Regions from separate parts of the Hymenobacter sp. M1-2 genome, predicted to be linked through region 3. Evidence: riboswitches for the same ligand, from Rfam matches in the RefSeq annotation. Region 3 holds a riboswitch; each other region holds the start of a gene.
What was found. A riboswitch is a leader RNA that binds a small molecule or an ion and turns the genes downstream of it on or off. The one in region 3 is predicted to bind S-adenosylmethionine.

Region 1: another riboswitch for S-adenosylmethionine. It lies ahead of ACYSMN_RS00835 (TonB-dependent receptor); the one in region 3 lies ahead of ACYSMN_RS20850 (carboxymuconolactone decarboxylase family protein).
Region 2: another riboswitch for S-adenosylmethionine. It lies ahead of metH (methionine synthase); the one in region 3 lies ahead of ACYSMN_RS20850 (carboxymuconolactone decarboxylase family protein).
Region 4: another riboswitch for S-adenosylmethionine. It lies ahead of ACYSMN_RS24830 (O-acetylhomoserine aminocarboxypropyltransferase/cysteine synthase family protein); the one in region 3 lies ahead of ACYSMN_RS20850 (carboxymuconolactone decarboxylase family protein).

Annotation. Positions count from the first base shown of each region.
Region 1 is NZ_JBTYZO010000001.1:179,329-184,099, forward strand. It holds gene ACYSMN_RS00835 (TonB-dependent receptor) at 1-2,552, opposite strand, end outside; SAM riboswitch class I at 2,965-3,056, opposite strand; gene ACYSMN_RS00840 (flavodoxin family protein) at 3,531-4,082, opposite strand; gene ACYSMN_RS00845 (LysR family transcriptional regulator) at 4,121-4,771, opposite strand, start outside.
Region 2 is NZ_JBTYZO010000032.1:35,421-40,191, reverse strand. It holds gene metH (methionine synthase) at 1-1,807, opposite strand, end outside; SAM riboswitch class I at 1,876-1,980, opposite strand; gene ACYSMN_RS23220 (PA14 domain-containing protein) at 2,349-4,085, shown strand; gene ACYSMN_RS23215 (DUF5686 and carboxypeptidase-like regulatory domain-containing protein) at 4,301-4,771, shown strand, end outside.
Region 3 is NZ_JBTYZO010000025.1:47,397-52,167, forward strand. It holds gene ACYSMN_RS20845 (serine hydrolase domain-containing protein) at 1-945, shown strand, start outside; SAM riboswitch class I at 1,526-1,619, shown strand; gene ACYSMN_RS20850 (carboxymuconolactone decarboxylase family protein) at 2,043-2,588, shown strand; gene ACYSMN_RS20855 (beta-class carbonic anhydrase) at 2,630-3,211, shown strand; gene ACYSMN_RS20860 (3-(methylthio)propionyl-CoA ligase) at 3,388-4,771, shown strand, end outside.
Region 4 is NZ_JBTYZO010000041.1:11,048-15,818, forward strand. It holds gene ACYSMN_RS24815 (lysylphosphatidylglycerol synthase transmembrane domain-containing protein) at 1-154, shown strand, start outside; gene ACYSMN_RS24820 (lipocalin family protein) at 292-711, opposite strand; gene ACYSMN_RS24825 (LysM peptidoglycan-binding domain-containing protein) at 948-1,235, shown strand; SAM riboswitch class I at 1,661-1,773, shown strand; gene ACYSMN_RS24830 (O-acetylhomoserine aminocarboxypropyltransferase/cysteine synthase family protein) at 2,162-3,550, shown strand; gene metX (homoserine O-acetyltransferase MetX) at 3,886-4,771, shown strand, end outside.

The DNA of each region.
Region 1 (4,771 bases), on a different contig from region 3:
TGCTCCCACCAGGTGCGGTCTTGCCAGCGCCAGGTGACGGTGAAGCCCACGTGGTCAGTGAGCTTGGCGTTGCTGAAGGATACGTTGGTGCGGTTTTCGGGCGAGTTGAAGAAGTTGCGGCCTTTGGCTGTCACTTCGGGGTCGGAGAGCTTCTTGCCGGTGTTCTTGTCCTTGCCTTCCTGGTAAGTGTAGTTGGTGCTGAGGCGGAAGCCGCGCGGGAAAGCATAATCCACGCCCAGGCCCACGCCGTTCACCAAAATTTCGTCGGCTTTATTGAGGTTGATTTGGTAGCGGATGGAGGTTTGAGGCTCAGCCAGGTCCGTTACGTTGCCATTGATGGGCTGAATGAAATTCTGGTTGGCAATGAAGTCGGAGTAGCGGCTGTGGAAGTAGAAGGCATCCACGAATAGCGACTGCGCCACTACCGACTTATAGCCCACTTCCCAGGTGGCTATTTTCTCGGTCTCGATGACCTTTGGCGTGTACTGCACCAAATCGGCTGGGTTTCTGCTGGTGCGATAGGCCAGCACGGAAGCTTCGGTGTAAGCTGGGTTGTCGAAGAGGTTGGCGCGGTTGGCAATCAGCTCGGTGCCGCCTAGCTCGCTCAGGCCAGTAGGAGTGATATTGTAGGCGAACAAGTTGCCGGGCGAAGGATTGCGGAAAGCCGTTTGGTAGGAGCCGCGCAGGTTGTGCGTCTTAAAGGTCAGCACCGCCGAGCCGCGAGGCGTGAAGCCGCCGTCAAGATACTCGTTCTTGTCGTAGCGGGCGGCGAAGGTGGGGCGTAGGCTCAAGTCCTCGGCCAGTGGGAAGGTGCGGGCCAGCTGGACGTAGCCGCCATATTCCTCCACCGTATATTCTTTCCCTTCGGCATCGAGCGGAAACAGTGTGCGGTTCGATTCGAGGTTGTAGCGCCGGAAGTGGCCGCCCACCAGCAAATCCACGAACTGGAACTGGTTTTTGAAGTTGTACATGCCTTCCGCGTGCCACAGGTCGGAGTTTTCAACCTGCCGGGCCCCGCCTTCCGTGTTGAGCGTGTTGGCGACGGTGTTCCTTACTTCGTTTAAGGCAGCCGTGCCGGGTTGCAGGCGGTTCCGGTCGGCGTAGGCGCGGGCCACGGCCGTGTTGGCAGCCGTTATGCCGGGCACCTGGCCGTCGTAGGCCGCCACGTAGTCCTTGGCCCAGGTGGTGTTGGAGCTGTAGGCGTTATTGAGGGCGCGAGCTACGGTGCCCGTGCCGTAGCCTTCGGCCGTTTGCTGCGTGGTGTAGCCGCGCAGGTAGAAGTTGTCGGCGCGCAGCTCCAGCTTGGCCTGAGTCCGCTCGTAATCGGGGTAGTACACGCGCTGTCCAGCGGTCTGAATCAGGTTGCCTTTGCCGTAGTTCACCAAGCCAATGGCTTCCAGCTTATCGGTGATGCGGTAGTGCAGGGCGCCTCCCAAACGCAGGTTCTCGGCGTCGGTGTCCAGCAAATCCTGCTCCCGGTAGCCGGTGCGCGTTACGCGCGTGCCGCGTAGCGCGGAAGTCGCCGAAATAGCGTTGTCGATGGTGATGGCGTTGGCAAATTCGTCGCCGTAAACGTTCAGGCCGTCGTAGAGCGGGTTGGTGTCGCGGGTGCCGGGCTCGAAGCCGGCCGCCCGGCCCCGGTCGCGCCGGTCCTGCGCGTCGTTGGCAACCCAGTCGGTGGCATCGAAGTAAGCGGCATTCACCTTGAAGGCAAACCGGTCGTTGAACGACTTGGCGTAGCGGATGGCGTAGTCGGTGAGCAGCGTGGGGTTGTCGACGGCCGAGGAGTTCACGTTGTTGAGGCCGTTGCGAATCTGCACGCTCAGGCCCTGGTACTCAAATGGGTCCTTGGTGGTCGTGAGCACGATGCCGTTGAGGGCGTCGGGGCCGTAGAGGGCCGAAGCCGCGCCGGGTACCACTTCTATATTGTCGATATCCAGCTCCGAAGCCCCGGCCACGTTGCCGAAACCGAAGCCCAGGCCCGGCGAGCGGGTATCCATGCCATCGAGCCACTGCACCACGCGGGTGTTGTTGTTGGCCCCAAACCCGCGCAGGTTCACCGACTTAAAGTTGATGCTCTGCGTGCCCAGGTCCACGCCTTTCACATTGTTGAGGGCGTCCCAGAAGTTAGCCGCACCCGTCTCCCGAATGCTGCGCGCATCGAGCTTCTCCACCGTCACCGGCGACTTCAAAATGCTCTCCGGCACCCGGCTCGCCGACACCACCACTTCCTGCGTCAGCACGCCGCCTTCGGCCAGTGCCACGCTCACCGGCGTGCCAGCCGCAGCCTCGCGCTCCACCGACTGGTAGCCGATGAGGCTGAACACCAGCCGCACGCTTTCGGATGCTGCGTTGATGCTGAAATTGCCCTCCCGGTCGGTAGCCGTGCCGGTGCGTGTGCCTTTCACTACCACGTTTACGCCCGTGAGGCCGGCCCCCGTGCCCGCGTCCGTCACGCGGCCGGTTATGGTAGCCGTTTGGGCTTGCGCCAGCAGTTGAGTCGGCCAGGCAAAAAGTAGCGTCAGCAACGCGAAGAGATATAGTTTGTTCATGTGCAAGAAGGTTGAGCCACCGACAGCGTGCTGGCGGCTAGAAATACAGAAAGAGGGAGGGAAGGAAAGATAGCTAACTCGTCGGTGAAACGGTTAGGGCGCAGCCAGAACGCGGGATAAAGCCGCACTCAGTTTCGAGAGGGTACACCAGAGCCGAGAAGATTCAGGCCGGTTGGGCGGAGCATATATGCTACCGCCAATAGCAGAGCCCAAGCCTTAAGACCGCGCATGTATTAGCTCCCGAACGAGGAGGTGCGGAACCCACGGCAGCCGGAAATGGAGGAGTGGATCAGCAACAACAACCCACTACCTCCGTGCTACAGACGGCGGCTTGGGCATAGCTCATTTGCGGCGTAGCCACAAAGCAAAAAAGGTGAGCAGAATTGTTGGCGGAGGTGTCCACAGCAACGTGTTTTTATATGGTCAGGAGTTGGCACCGTTTCGGATGATCCGAGGGTTGCCGGCGTTTCATAGAGCCTGTCTCTCCACGCCTCTGTATAAAAACAATCCTTTGTGGGGAAAGAATTGATGGGCTAAAGGTAAAGCCGCATTCCTCAAACGCCCAAATTTTATTCAAAAATTGCCATTGAGCCCGTCCTAGTAAAGCAGGATCAAAGCATGTCGCGTACCGGGCAGGCGGCTTTCCACCGCCCTGACTAATGCTACCCGCTCACCCATATTGCGAAGCAGCTTCCTAGCGGCTCTAGGTTTGTATAACACGACCTCCCATAAGGTAAAAATTGGCAGTGCGCCATACGCCGCGTCGCGCTTGGCACAGGGCCATCCACTCCAGCAGAAGCTTATCCCAGGAGTACCTTGCGAAAAAAATATTCAAGGGCCCTCCAATTTTGGAGGGCCCTTGAATATTTTTTTCGCAAGGTACTCCTCATTTGAAGTCGTGCTTTGATAATCGCGAACTCGCTCACCAAAGACCGAATAGCGAGCCCGCCTCCTAAGCAGCGGCCGATGGCGGCACTTCTACAGAAAAGTTGTGGCGGCTTGCCAGGCTACAGTGTCTCGGCGGATGTCGCCGGGGGCGGAGCCGTTGCCGAGCAGCATACCGCCCCAGTGCATGCGCATGTAGTCGGCGGTAAGGCGGAGCATGTCGTGCAGGGGCTGGGCTTCGGGGGCATCGCCGCTGCTGCTCACGATGGCGTGTAGCGTTTTGCCGGCTAGCTGGGGCCGGAGGTTGAGGTCCGGGACGCGCATCCAGCCGCTCCAATGGTCGAAATAGAGCTTGGCGGGGGCGGGCAGCGCGTACCAGTACAGGGGTGCTACTACCACAATGTCGGTGGCCCAGAGCGTGGCTTCGAGCAGCGTGGCGGCGGCCCCTTCCGGGGCGGGATAGGTGCCGGGCGCCGGCGCGTGGCGCAGGTCCTCGAAGGGCGGCAGCGGATGGTCATCTAGCCGTAGCCAACGCTGTGCGGCGGTAGCCGGTAAAGAGCCCGCCGCGTGGCGGGCCAGGATTTCACTGTTGCCGGCTTCGCGGGGGCTGGCGAGTAGGAAAAGAAAGCGGAATTCGGAAGACATGAGGCTGGTTTAAGGCGCAGTAGAAACAACTTAGGTGCTTAGATGAGCACGTTGTCGAACTGCATTTCCTGCTTCAGCGAGTTGATGAAGCAGTCGAAGAACAGGGGCTGTTTCTTGTTTTTAAGTCGCGCCACGTACTCGCGCTTGTGCAGGCCCGTGGAGTTAATGCGCACGGCGCGCAGCTCGCCCGAGGCCAGGTAGGGCCGGACCGCCCAGGCCGCAATCACCTTCACGCCCATGCCGGCTTTGGTGAGCTCCATAGCGGCTTCGGTGAAAGGCACCGGCAGCACCTTGCGCGGCGTGACGCCTGCCGGCTCCAGTACCTGCTGGTACACCGTGACGGAGCTCAGTGGCAGCGAATAGATGATCAGGCTCTCATCCCGGAAATCTTCGGCCGTGACGTAAGGCCGCGCGGCCCAGGCGTGGCCGGCGGGCACCACGGCCACCAGCTCGTCCTGAAACAGCTCCACGTACTCCAGATTCGGGTCGTCGATGGGGTTGCTGGTGATAACGGCGTCCACCTGCCCGCTGAGCAGGGCCCGCGCAAACGACTGTTGGGTCGCTTCGATGTTGAGCACTATCTCCACGTGCGGGTATTCCTGGCGGAAGTTTCTCAGCAGCCCCGGCAGCCAGTGGTAGCTCGTGTAGCACTCGGTGCTGAGCCGGATCTGACCGATTTCGCCACCCAT
Region 2 (4,771 bases), on a different contig from region 3:
CGCCGGGCAGGTTTTGCTTGATCCAGCGGACTGCCTCAATGAAGTCCAGCGCATAGTTGCGGTGTTCCTCCATGCCGGTGCCCACGGTCAGGATGTTGGGGTCGAAGATGATGTCCTCGGCCGGGAAACCGACTTCGTTCACCAGGATGTCGTAGCTGCGCTTACAGATTTCGATGCGCTTCTCGAAGGAGTCGGCCTGGCCGTTTTCATCGAAGGCCATGACCACCATAGCGGCGCCGTACGCCCGCACGGTGCGGGCGCGCTCCTTGAACACCTCTTCGCCTTCTTTCAGTGAAATGGAGTTGACGATGCTCTTGCCCTGCACGCACTTGAGGCCGGCTTCCAGCACGCTCCACTTCGAGGAATCAATCATGATCGGCACCCGCGAAATGTCGGGCTCCGAGGCAATGAGGTTGAGGAACGTCGTCATGGCCTGCTCCGAGTCGAGCATGCCTTCGTCCATGTTCACATCAATGACCTGAGCGCCGCCTTCCACCTGGTCGCGGGCTACTTGCAGAGCCTGCTCGTAAGCGCCGGTACGGATAAGCCGCGCAAAAGCGCGGGAGCCGGTCACGTTGCACCGCTCCCCTACGTTCACGAAGAGGCTGTCGGCGGTGATGTTGAATGGCTCCAGACCACTCAGGCGGGTGACCGAGCTAGAAATTAGCTCCCCTCCTTTTTTCGAGGAGGGGTTGGGGGTGGTTGAGTTAGAGCTAAAATCTATTTGGCCAGAGTTGTTCAACGATTGAACCACCCCCAACCCCTCCTTGAAAAAAGGAGGGGAGCTAATTTCTAGCTCTAGTTTTCTAGGCTCGTACTTCTCCGCCAGCCGAGCCAGCTCGGCAATGTGCTGCGGCGTGGTGCCACAACAACCACCCACCACCGTCACCAGGCCTTCCTTGAGGTAGTTTTCTACCACCCCCGCAAATTCCTGCGCCGACTCATCGTAACCGCCGAAGGCATTGGGCAGGCCGGCATTCGGGTAAGCGGAGATATGGACGTCCGCAATGCGGCTCAGCTCCTTGATATAGACTTGCAACTGGTCGGCGCCGAGGGCGCAGTTCAGGCCCACGCTCAGCAGCGGCAGGTGCCGAATGGAATTCCAGAAAGCTTCTACCGTCTGGCCGGAGAGTGTGCGGCCCGAAGCGTCGGTAATGGTACCCGAAATCATGACGGGCACCACGCGGCCACCTTCGTCGAAGAACTTCTGCACCGCAAATAGCGCCGCTTTGGCGTTAAGCGTATCAAAGATGGTTTCGATGAGCAGCGCGTCGGAACCGCCGTCTACCAGGCCACGCACTTGCTCGTGGTAGGCTGTAGCTAGCTCATCAAATGTCACGGCGCGGAAGCCGGGTCGGTTCACATCCGGCGACAAAGAAGCAGTGCGGTTGGTAGGCCCAACGGCGCCAGCCACGAAACGCGGCTTCGCTGGATTCTGCGCAGTAAACTCGTCGGCCACTTCTTTCGCAATGCGCGCCGACTCGTAGTTCAGCTCGTACACAATGTGTTCTAGGCCGTAATCGGCTTGCGCGATGGTGGTACCGCTGAACGTGTTGGTTTCCACCATATCGGCACCGGCCGCGAAATAATCAGCGTGGATACCTTTAATGATGTCGGGCCGCGTGATGCTGAGCAGGTCATTGTTGCCGCGCAGGGGCTTGGGATGATCTGCGAAGCGCGCGCCGCGGAAATCTTCCTCGCTCAACGTGTGGCGCTGAATCATGGTGCCCATGGCGCCGTCGAGAATGAGCAGGCGCTGCTGGAGGATATCGTGTAGCGGAGAGTGGGGCTGGACGGTCGTGGGCATATCGGCTCTAAAAGAAAACGGGCAACGAAAAAGTGCCTATCCAGAAAGAGCCGCGCGAAGCGAGTCCGTACTTATCTTCTTCCGCTGGTGGCGAAATGGGAGTTGGCACCTTGTTTTATTTCAGGTTGCCAAGACGTCGTCGGGCCCAGTCCCTCGGTCTTTCTGGATAAGTAGCAAGGCGAAGATACTGCCCGAACTTCCGGAAAGCAAGAACCCCAACCGTGAAGCCAAGGTCGGGGTTCTTCTGGGCGGTTTAACGCCAGGCTTATAAACATTAATCCTTCTTAACGCAGTTGGGGACAGTTTTGCCCTCTTTCTTCTTGGTACCCTGCTGCTCGTAGCCTTTCCAACATGGTGCCTTTTTCTCTGCCATGATACCTTTTGCTTTATGTGAATGAATACAATAGGGAGATACTAGCAATACGTGCTCAACTATAAGGTGTTCCTATAAAACTTTGCACTTCAACATCTAGCGTGGTTACCTCTATCTTGCTGACGTTGACAATTTATTAGCACTTCTACTCCTAAGCTATAACGTTTGATGAGAGTTCTGTTTTGGTTGTCGGTGGTGCTGGCCTTCGGCTTTGCGGCCTCAGCCCAGGTGCTGCCCGCTACGCCCGGCACCGGTTTAAAAGGCGAGTACTATAATGGCCGCAACTTCGAACGGCTCGCCTTCACGCGCACCGACCCTACCGTCGACTTCAACTGGACCTACACCCCACCCGCACCCGGCCAACCACCCGCTCGCTTTATGGCTCCGGGGCCCGGCTTGGATGGCACCGACTTTTCAGTTCGCTGGACCGGCCACCTGTACGCTCCCATCACGGGCATGTATACCTTTCAGGCCACCACCGACGATGGAATGCGCGTGTGGGTGGGCGGCAAAAGGCTCCTGAACTCCTGGCGAGGGCAACCTGCTACGCAGTATACCATGCAAGTACGGCTGGAAGCGGGCCGCTATTATCCGCTCCGAGTGGAATACTACCAAGTGGAGTACGATACCCGGGCCTTGCTGACTTGGAAGCTCCCGAACTCCACCGAAGAACCCCGGCCTATTCCAAGCGCCCGGCTGTATACCACGCTACCCACATCGGCCAAGCCACTACCGGCGGCCGCTCCAAAGCCTACTGGCGGTACCATTAGCATCGTGCCCGGTCCGCCGGGCAGCCGGCCCGTTACCGCCACCCCCGTACAGCCCAGCGCGGGCGTAACTGTACCCGGCAAGCTCCCCGACGGCATCGGACTTCAAGCCACATACTATGCTAGCTCGGTGCGCGGGCCGGCCGTGCACAGCCGCGTAGAGCCGGTGCTGAACGTAACGTGGCGGGGCAGCGCCCCGGCGCCCGGCGTGCCAAGCCAGGGCTTCTCCGTGCGCTGGACCGGCTACGTGTATGCCCCAGAGTCGGGGCTGTATGTGTTTCATACCGAGTGGGATGACGCCACTGACATTTCCTTCGCGGGGGCCAACGTCTTGAGCATGGAAAAGTATGAGCCGGAGTACTTTGCGCCGCGCAAGCCGCCCATTCCGGTTGATATGGTGCAGAGCCTCACAGCTGGCCACTTTTACCAGATTGACCTCGCCTACAAGAACGTACAGGGCGTATCCCGGGCGGTGCTGTCGTGGGTGCGACCGTCGGCGATGGGCGGACCTACCACGCTGGAGCAGGCGTTTGATGCAGCTAAGCGCCTCGGCCCCACAGTGGTGCCCAAGCAGTATCTGTATCCTGAGCTGCCCCGGCCGCTGCCCGAACCACCGGCTGCGCCAGTAGTTGCTAGCCGCCAGCCGCCCAAGCCCACTGTTGCTGCTAAACTTGCGGCTCCTCGTCCAGCTGCGCCGCGTGTCACGCGCCCAGTTACTCGTCCAGCCGCTCGTCCAGCATTGCCCGCCGGACCTTCGGTTGATACGGTGGTCCTGCCGGATCTGGCCGCTTTGAGCCGGGGCGCGGCGGTTACGCTGCCCAATTTGTACTTCACACAGAGTACGGCCTCACTGCTGCCAACTTCCCGGCCCATGCTCAATGCCTTGGCTCGCCGGCTACGGGAACAGCCGAGCCTGCGCCTGGAAATAGCCGGCCACACCGACAACGTGGGCGAGCCTGCTCTCAACTTGCGCCTTTCCGATCAGCGGGCCCGCGTGGTACGGCAATATTTGGTGCAGCAAGGCATTGATTCCGTGCGACTCACGGCCCGCGGCTACGGCGGCACTCGTCCCGTGGCCGACAACCGAGACCCGCAGCAACGCCCACGCAACCGGCGGGTGGAGGTAGTAGTACAATAGTGAGGCACTTACCTCTCCCCTGGATTACTCTTTTGTTATCGTGGCGAAAGGTGAATGCGCCAGAAGCCCGCTAAAACTCGAATAGCTAGGTTTTGTTTTTAACTGCTGGCATAATTTTTCCTCCCGGCTGCCACGGCGGGTAGGGGTACAGTCCTTATTCTGTATCTTACGGCTCACTGCGCGTTCTTCTGTCGACATCTATTTGATTATCAATCTTGCCGCTCTTCTACCACCGCTTCTCTTATTCTTCGCTGTTTCTGCTCCTGCTACTAGTTGGAGCACAGTCTGTTTGGGCGCAACAGGTGGTTGTCACGGGCCGCATAACAGAGGCCGCTACGGGCAAACCCGTGCCTTTCGCCTCAGTATTCGTACCAGGTACCACTTCCGGCGCCACGGCCGATGAAAATGGTCGGTATCGGTTGAGCACTGCCCCTGCCGATACCGTTGTAGCGTCGGCTATGGGCTTTGCGCCGCTGAAGAAGGCCCTGAAGCCGCAGGTAGCCAGCCAAACTATTGACTTCGCACTAGGTTCGGGAGCTGTTTCTCTGGGCGAAGTGGTGGTGCGGCCCACCGAAAACCCGGCCTACGCCATTCTACGCCGGGTGCAGCAACAGAAAGACCGCAATAACAAAGCGTGTCTCAACGCCTTCGAATTCGACTCATACAACCGCACCGACATCAGCCTC
Region 3 (4,771 bases):
CTCACCCACCAAGCTCGCCTCAAAGCCTGGATTCCGTTCTGGAAAGACTACACCAAGCCGCGCGGCATCTTCAACGCTCTGTTCGGCAAAAGCCCCGACGCGAAGGACGTGTCCACCACCAAACCCTCGGAACTAAGCCGCCGCTACTTCCGCCCCGATTCATCGGCCCGCTTCCCGCTACACGCGGGCCCCAAGCTGTGGGCGCGCAAGGACTTCCCAGCGCGGATTGTGAAAGCCATTGCCGAGTCGCCGCTGAATGAGAAGCCGGGGTATGTGTACTCCGATTTGTCATTCATTCTATACCCGCGCTTCGTGAAATCCGCCAGCGGCAAGCCCCTCAACCAGTTCATCACCGACGAAATCTACCGGCCGCTGGGCGCCACCACACTCGGTTACAACCCCACGCGCCGCTTCCCGCTCAGCCGCATTGCCCCCACCGAGTACGATTCGCTGTTTCGCCACGGCCAGCTCCACGGCACCGTACACGACGAAGGCGCGGCTCTGCTCGGCGGCCTCTCCGGCCACGCCGGCCTTTTTGGCTCCGCCAACGACCTGGCCAAGCTGGTGCAGCTCTACGCCTGGAACGGTCGCTACGGCAACCAACAGATACTGAAGTCCGAAACTCTGGCCGAGTACACCAAGTGCCAGTTCTGCCCCGACAACCGCCGCGCCCTCGGCTTCGACCGGCCCGCCACCAACCCGGCCGTGAACTCCGCCAAAAGCGCCTCGCCACTCAGCTACGGCCACACCGGCTACACGGGCACCTATTTCTGGGTCGACCCCAAGGAGGAAATCATGTGCATCGTGCTTACCAACCGCGTGAACCCCACGCGCCGCAACAATAAAATCTCGGAGCTGAACGTGCGCACCAACGTGCTGCAAGTGACGCTGGAAAGTGTGCGACCGGTGCAGAAGCAAACTGTAGAAACAACGGTAGAGGAATAACTTTCCAAGAGGTTCTACAGCCCAAAAACGCAGCGGCTCGCGGAGGATATTCTTCTGCGGGCCGCTGCGTTTTCTCTGAGATTATGTGGCGGCACCCTGTCATGCCGAGTGCAGGAAGCATCTGGCTAATGTCGTAACCGATGCTAGCGCGACGGCTGCACTCAGCATGTCAGGACGCGCTGTCCCCGGTGGTCAAGTAGAACAAACGTCTACACAATCTGTGTACGGGCAAGCCTTACACTATTGACATTCTTCCAGCCCCGGAGGGGCGACATATCGGTAGTATTTAGCGAGAAGAGAAAGAACAAGCCCTGTAGGGGCGACACGCCATTAGGGCCTAAACCAGTGTCGCCCCTACAGGGCTTAGGAGATAGTGTGCTGTCGTGGGCTACCGATATGCCGCCCCTCCGGGGCTGGAAAATTCTGACTGAGCAAGTCGTAACAAGATTCAAAACAAGCAGTTGGTCTAAGCTCTCATCACGCAATTCTAAGCCCCGATTTCTTAACAATTTGGCTATGTGGCTTTATTGAAATTCATCTACTACATTTGAGCACCAATTCTTTACCTATAAAAGGATTGTTTTTATACAGAGGCGTGGAGAGACAGGCTCGACGAAACGCCGGCAACCCCCAGTGACAAGCTGGAACGGTGCCAACTCCTGACCATATAAAAACAAGTTGCCGTGGACACCTTCTTTCCCTCCCCTGCCCTACCGCCCCACCTCGTTGCTAGCCTGCGAATGTGTTGTTGCGTCGCGTGTCCGGCCGGGAGTGGTTGTTGAAGGACCCACACGTTTCCTCTTCCAGTTTGCGCTTACGGTAGGCTAGTCCAGCCCTGAAGCGCTCCAGCACTGGCTGCTTGCCTGACTGCGTATCGCGTTTTCCCGCTACCGCGCCTTTCCTCTTTTCTGTCTTTCGGGTTAAGCCTTGGCCTTATGTGCCTTGGTGCTTAGCGTGCTTGCCTGAAGCAAACGCGGCCGTACGGCTGCACAGCTGGGTGGCAGAAGTTGGAGAAGAGGTCCATGGTAGCTGCCGCGCGTGAACTGCGAAGAGGGCCTTTTCGCCTTCTCTTCCATTCACACTTTTACTTTTTCTTCATGAGCAATCAATTGCAAGTACTCACCCGTGAGCAGGCCCCGGAGGGCGCCAAAGCCACTTTCGATGGCCTGCGCGGCAAGCTGGGTTTCGTGCCCAACTTGTACGCCACCTTCGCCCATTCGGCGCAGGCTCTCAATGGGTCCATCGGTTTCGGTACGGCTTTGAGCCAAGGCGAGCTAAGCGGCCGCGAAATTGAAACGATATACCTGGCCGCCTCCGAAGCCAATGAGTGCGACTACTGCGTGGCCGCCCACACCACCGTCGGTAAGCTCCAGGGTCTGACCGAAGAAGAAACCATTGCCGTGCGCACCGCCAGCAGCACCGATACCCGCCTCAACGCGCTGGCGGCCCTGACGCTGAGCATCGTCGGCAACAACGGCCACCCATCGCAGGAAACGCTCGACGAGTTTTTCGCGGCCGGCTACAGCAAAGCGGCCCTTGTGGAGCTGATTGGGGTGGTGGCGCTCAACACCTTCAACAACTACGTGCAACACATTGCCCAAGTGCCTACCGACTGGCCCGCCGCGCAGCCCTTACCCGCTTAGCCTAAACTCACCCGTTTTCTGCCATTCCAAACCAGTTTTTCATGAGCCAGATTTTAGAGGAAGTTCTCGACGCCAATCAGCAGTACCAAGCCAGCTTCGGCGAAAAAGGCGGCTTGGCGCTGCCTCCGGCTCGCCGTTTCGCCATTCTCACCTGCATGGATGCCCGCCTCGACCCGGCCAAGTATGCTGGTCTGGCCGAAGGTGATGCCCACGTTATCCGCAACGCTGGCGGCCGGGCCAGCGACGACGCCATTCGCTCTCTGGTCATTTCCTACAAACTGCTGGGCACCAAGGAATTCTTCGTCATCCACCACACCGACTGCGGCATGGCGCTTTTCACCGACGACATCATCCGCGACCTGCTGGCTAACAGCCTGGAAACGGCCACCGTCGATGAAACTGGCTGGCATGATGTCGGCCAGGGTCCCGGTTCGACGGAAGCGCGCCACATTGCTTTCCTCACCTTCAAAAACCTAGAGCAAAGCGTGGTCGATGACGTACAGCGTATTCGGCAGCACCCGCTGGTACCGGCCACCATTCCGGTGTACGGCTACATCTACGACGTGAAAACTGGTCAACTCATTGAAGTGCCGGCTGCTACGCAAATTGGGCGGGCCAGTTAAAGCTTATTCCGCCTCATTCGAGAAGCCTCGGTCTAATGGTCGGGGCTTTTTTGTTTCTCTCAGTGTTTCGCAGGGTTAGGCGCAGAGATTCGCAGTGTCAGGCAATGGGAGCAGAGAATCTTACGTGGAATAACGGGTACAAATTCCTAGCTTAAAGGCCCACCAACGCTCTTCCCATGCTAGGATTAATGATGAACGAGCCTCTGCGCATCGCAGGGCTGCTGGAATACGTCGCCAAGTGGCATTCTGATACTGAAATTGTGTCGCGCCTGCCCGAGGGGGTGTTGCACCGCTACACGTACGCTGGCCTGAGCCAGCGCAGCAAGCAGCTGGCCAATGCGCTGGTTGGTCTGAGCGTGAGTATTGGCGACCGGGTGGGCACCTTGGCCTGGAACACGCACCGCCACTTGGAGCTATATTATGCGGTGTCGGGCAGCGGGGCCGTGTGCCATACCATCAACCCGCGCCTGTTTCCCGAGCAGCTCGTCTACATCATCAACCACGCCCAGGACCGCGTAATTTTCTTCGATCTTACGTTCCTGCCCCTGGTGGAAAAACTGGCGTCGCACTGCCCGCTGGTGAAAGACTGGGTGCTAATGACGGACCGCGCCCACATGCCCCAAACCCCGGAAGGAGAGACCAGTAATCTGCCCAACCTCCGCTGCTACGAAGACCTGCTGGCGGCCGAGTCGGCGGAATACGAGTGGCCCGTGTTCAACGAAAATACGGCGTCTTCGCTCTGCTACACCTCCGGCACCACCGACCAGCCCAAGGGCGTACTCTACTCCCACCGCTCCACGTTGCTCCACTCCTACGCCGCCTCCCTGCCCGACTGTTTCAACTGCTCGGCCCGCGACGTCGTCTTGCCGGTGGTGCCCATGTTTCACGTCAATGCCTGGGGCATTCCGTACGCGGCGCCGCTCAATGGCTGCAAGCTCGTGCTGCCCGGCCCCGGCCTGGACGCGGCTAGCTTGTACGAGCTATATGAGACGGAAGGGGTCACGTTTACGGCTGGCGTGCCCACCATCTGGTTTGGGCTGCTGACGTTTATGCGGGAGAAAAAACTGCAATTCACCACGCTCCGGCGCATGATTGTGGGTGGCGCCTCGTGCCCACCAGCTTTGTTAAAAGCATTCGATGAGGAGCTGGGCGTGCAGATCCGCCACGCTTGGGGCATGTCGGAGACTTCGCCGCTGGGCACCGTCTGCACGCTCAAAACCAAGCACCTTAAGCTCAGCGAAGACGAGCAGTTCGCCATTGAAACCAAGCAGGGTCGCGCCATCTTCGGCATCGACCTGGAAATAGTGGACGATACCGGCCACCCCCTACCCCACGACGGCCACGCCTTCGGCGACTTACTCGTGCGCGGCCCCTTCGTCGTGGCCGACTACTTCCGCGCCGAAACGCAAGGCCAACTCACCGCCAGCGGCTGGTTCCGCACCGGTGACGTCGCCACCATCGACCCCGACGGCTTCGTACAGATTACGGACCGCTCCAAAGACGTCATCAAATCAGGCGGCGAGTGGATTTCGAGCATCGAACTGGAAAACCTGGCCGTCG
Region 4 (4,771 bases), on a different contig from region 3:
CGGTACGCCTACCATGACCAACTTTATGGTGCTGCTTTACCGCATCGTCACGTACTATCTCTATCTCGTGCTAGGCGCCATCTTCCTACCCCGCTGGATCAACCGAATTTTCGGCAAGCGCAACGCGAAGGGAGTTCGAATCTTACAGGACTAAGTCTTTTCCATAGAAGAGTGCCTGAGCTTGTGCCAATGCCGTTTTTTTCGGTGGCATGGGTCTCTGAACGACATAAAAAAGCCCTTCCACAGGCGTGAAAGGGCTTTTTTCTTCATAGGAGAGCTTCATTCAGCAGCTTACTCCTTTTCCAAGCGTAGCTCGGCGCCGGCGGGGCTCTTGAGGGTCAGCTTGTCGTCGGTCAGGGTTACCACGTCGAAGGTGTTGCTTTGCGCGGCGCCGTCGGGGGTCATCGTGATTTTTTTGCCGGCTTGGTCGAAGTCGTACTTGCCTTTCACATTGCCGGAAGCAGGCGAGGACATATCGTATTGGCCATTGGCGAAGAACGTGATACGCTCGTCTTCCTGCGCGTCGGTTTGCTTCACTTTGTCGCCAGCGGTGCTTAGCTCCTTATCGGTCTTCCAAACTTTGCTCTGGGCGCCGTAGAGCATGTTTACGCCTTCTACTTTGCCTTCTTTGCTGCCGCAGGCAGACGTGAACAGGGCTACCAGCATTAGGAGGCTAGCAAAGTACCGGAGAGGATTAGCGAGAGTGTTCATAGGGGTGTAGGGTTGGTTGGGAGGTTCTTATGAAGGGCCCCGATGAGCCCAACTGGCAAGATTAAGAGCCAGTGTTGCGCTTCTTACGGGAGCTTGCAGCAAGATGTTCAGCCAGCTTGGAGCTGCTCCGTACCGCTTCATAACCTACTGGTCAGGCTCGGCGTAAGAAGCCCTGACGACTTGCCAGCAGGCTGATAGTCGGCACTTTTCCCACTCATCTAAACCAACGCACGACTATGGGACTGTTTGATTTCATCTCGAACGAAGGCGAAAAAAAGCCGGTCGAGCCAGCTAAGCAACCCGCCACGGGCGGTGCTACCGACTTCTTCGGCAACGCCAACGGCGCCACTGAGCAAGGCGAAACCTACACCGTGGTTAGCGGCGACTCGCTTTCAAAAATTGCCAAAAACCACTACGGCGACGCTGCCAAGTGGCACCAGATTTACGACGCCAATAAAAGCACCATTGGCGCCAACCCCGACCATATTGAAGTAGGCCAGGTGCTCACGCTACCCAAGCTGTAGCCTCCGCGCCTCCAGAAAATATCCTAAAAAGCCATTCCGTTTGGAGTGGCTTTTTTATGGTTTATGATCGGTTTCGCAGACTCCTTTTACTGATCCAAATTTGCCGCGAAGCAAGCCACAGCCACTAGACAGGTGGCAGACAAAGGCGGTGTCCGGGTTCGGGTAGTGTAGGCGGCCAGCTTATTTTGCTCGTTCATCTGGTTTGTGGCATGACAGCAAATCACTGTTTTTCAGAATTTTATTCATCAGTAGAACTACCCTAGCAAATTCCATTTCAATAACAGCAGGTGAAACGCTACCTGAGAAGCAGTGCCGATAAGCCTTCATAAAAAATATTGCGCAGCTATTGCGAATATCAAAACTATGCCTATACCTTTGCAATACCAACTCGGTACTCCCCCGCTCGCGGCGGGGTAGTTTCATAAGATTTATACAGAAGCGGCGAGAGAACAGGCTCTTTGACCCGCTGGCAACCTTCGACCGCGCGAAAGGTGCCAATTCCTGCCCGACCGGCTACCGCTGGCGGGGCATATAACTCAGAGTACCATGGAAAACTCCTTCGCTTTCGCCTTTCTGAACCCCGCCGCCCTAGTCGCTGCCTTGCGCAACTTCTGGCCGTTGGGTTTTCGCGTTTCGCTGGTCGCCGTGGCGGCCAATGTGCCCCGCTACGAGCGAATGCGAATGTGCTGTTGCGGCGCGTGTTGTTGCTGTTGCTAGCCTAGTTCCGGCTACTCAGCCCTCCTCCCCTTCTTTGCCCCGGCCCTAATCGGCGGTGTCCCTTTGGTGGCGCCTCGTGGCCCTCTCGCATCCTGATTTGCTTGTCGCGCCTTCTTGCGGCTCCGTCCCGATGTGGCCTCGCTGCCTCTTGCAGCCCCATTCCTTGCACTTCACTGCCTTCTCCACAGTATACTCATCTCAGCCTCACCATGTCTACTTCAGCCCTGCACTTCGAGACGCTTCAACTCCACGCTGGCCAGCAGCCCGACCCCACCACCGGCTCCCGCGCCGTGCCTATTCACCAGACCACTTCTTACGTGTTCAAGAATGCGGAGCACGGCGCCAATCTGTTTGCACTAAAGGAGTTTGGCAACATTTATACTCGCCTAATGAACCCCACCACCGACGTATTCGAGCAGCGGATTGCGGCGCTGGAAGGCGGTGTAGCGGCGCTGGCCGTATCGTCGGGGCAGGCGGCACAGTTCATCGCGCTGAACAATATTTTGCAGGCCGGCGACAACTTCGTGAGCACGGCCCACCTCTACGGTGGCACCTACAACCAATTCAAAGTGGCTTTCAAGCGTCTCGGCATTGAAGTGCGCTTCGCCGATGGCGACCGGCCCGAAAGCTTCGAGGACCATATCGACGGCAATACCAAAGCCATCTACCTCGAAACCATCGGCAACCCAAGCTTCAGCATTCCCGATTTTGAGCGCATTGCCGCCATTGCCGAAAAGTACGACCTGCCGCTCATCGTGGACAATACCTTTGGCGCGGGCGGTTACCTGTTCCGGCCTTTGGAGCATGGCGCGCACATCGTAGTAGAATCGGCCACGAAATGGATTGGTGGCCACGGCACCAGCATCGGCGGCGTGATTGTGGACGGCGGCAAGTACGACTTCGGCAACGGCAAGTTCCCACAGTTCACGGAGCCCTCGGAAGGCTACCACGGGCTGGTGTTCAATGATGTGTTCGGCAAGAATGGGCCGTTTGGCAACATCGCCTTCATCATTCGGGCTCGAGTGGAAGGTCTGCGCGACTTTGGTCCTTCGCAGAGCCCATTCAACTCCTTCCTGCTGCTGCAAGGCCTCGAAACGCTGAGTCTGCGCGTGGAGCGTACCGTAGAAAACGCCCTGCGCGTGGCGACCTGGCTGGAGCAGCATCCGCAGGTGGAAGCCGTGAACTATCCCGGCCTGAAAAGCAGCCCCTACTACAGCCTGGCGCAGAAATACCTGACGCGCGGCGCGGGCGGGGTACTCACGTTTGCCATCAAGGGCAGCAAAGAAACGGCCACGCAATTCATCGACAACCTGAAGCTTGTTAGCCACCTCGCCAACGTCGGCGACGCCAAGACGCTCATTATTCAGCCCTCGGCCACCACGCACCAGCAGCTTTCCGAAGAGGAGCAGCGCGCGGCCGGCGTAACGCCCACGCTGCTGCGTCTGTCGGTAGGCATTGAGCATTTTAATGATATCCGCGCCGACTTGGCGCAGGCTTTTGACGCGGTGCGCGCCGCCGCGCCGCTACCTTCCGAAGAGAATGGCAGCACGCTGCTGCCCGAGCCGGAACTTGAACACGCCGCCCCGCTGGAAGTGTAATTGAGAGGGGTTGAGCTACGGTCGTTTTGAGAGGGCGACCAGCCACCACTTCCAGCCCGCGGTCCGCGGGCGGCCCGTCGCTTTTTTTGTGAGAGAGGGAATCGACGCTACCCGCCCGCCCATAGCCGGGGCGGAGCCAGTTCTGCTGGCTCTGCCCTCGGGCTATGGTAAGTATTGAGTATTGGGTACTGAGTAGTTAGTACTCAGTACTGAAACGTGAGTATCGAGTAGTTGGCGGTGGTTCAATTCTCCAGCATCCAGCGTTCCAGCTCTTTCACTCACTACTAACATCTCAGTACTAACTACCCAATACTAAATACTCACCTGACTTTTTTATGAGCGACGAACCACATATTTTCCGGCTGCCTCGTCCGTTGCGGCTGGAAAGTGGGGCCGTGCTGCCACGGGTGGAAGTTGCCTATCATACCTACGGCCGCCTCAATGCCTCCCGCGACAACGTGGTGTGGGTGTGCCACGCCCTCACGGCCAATTCTGACGTGTTGAGCTGGTGGCCTGGCCTGTTCGGGCCCGGCTGCTATTTCGACCCCGCCGATTGGTTTATCGTGTGTGCCAACGTACTGGGCTCCTGCTACGGCAGTACCGGCCCGCTCACGCCGCGCACCGACGATGAGCCGGCGTTTTACGAGCAGTTTCCGCTGGTGACGATTCGGGATATGGTGGCCGCCCACGAGGCGCTACGCGAACACCTGGCGCTGCTGCAAATTCATACGCTGCTGGGCGGCTCACTGGGTGGGCAGCAGGCCGTGGAATGGGCCGTGCAGCAGCCGACCTTGTTTGAGAATCTGGTGCTGTTGGCTACCAACGCCCGCCATTCGGCCTGGGGTATTGCCTTTAACGAGGCGCAGCGCCTGGCCATCTTCGCCGATCCTACTTACCACAGCGCCACGCCGGAAGGCGGCGCGGCCGGGCTACGGGCGGCGCGGGCCATAGCCCTGCTCAGCTACCGCAGCTACGACGCCTACGGACGCAGTCAAACGGAACCCGACGACGAAACGCTGGACGATTTCCGGGCCAGCTCCTACCAACGCTACCAGGGCGACAAGCTCGTGGCCCGCTTCAATGCCTATTCCTACGTGGCTCTGTCGCGGACTATGGATACGCATCACGTGGGCCGGGGGCGCGGGGGTTTGCGGAAGGCATTGGGCCGCATTCGGGCCCGCACGCTGGTGTTGAGCATCACCTCCGACGTGCTGTTTCCGC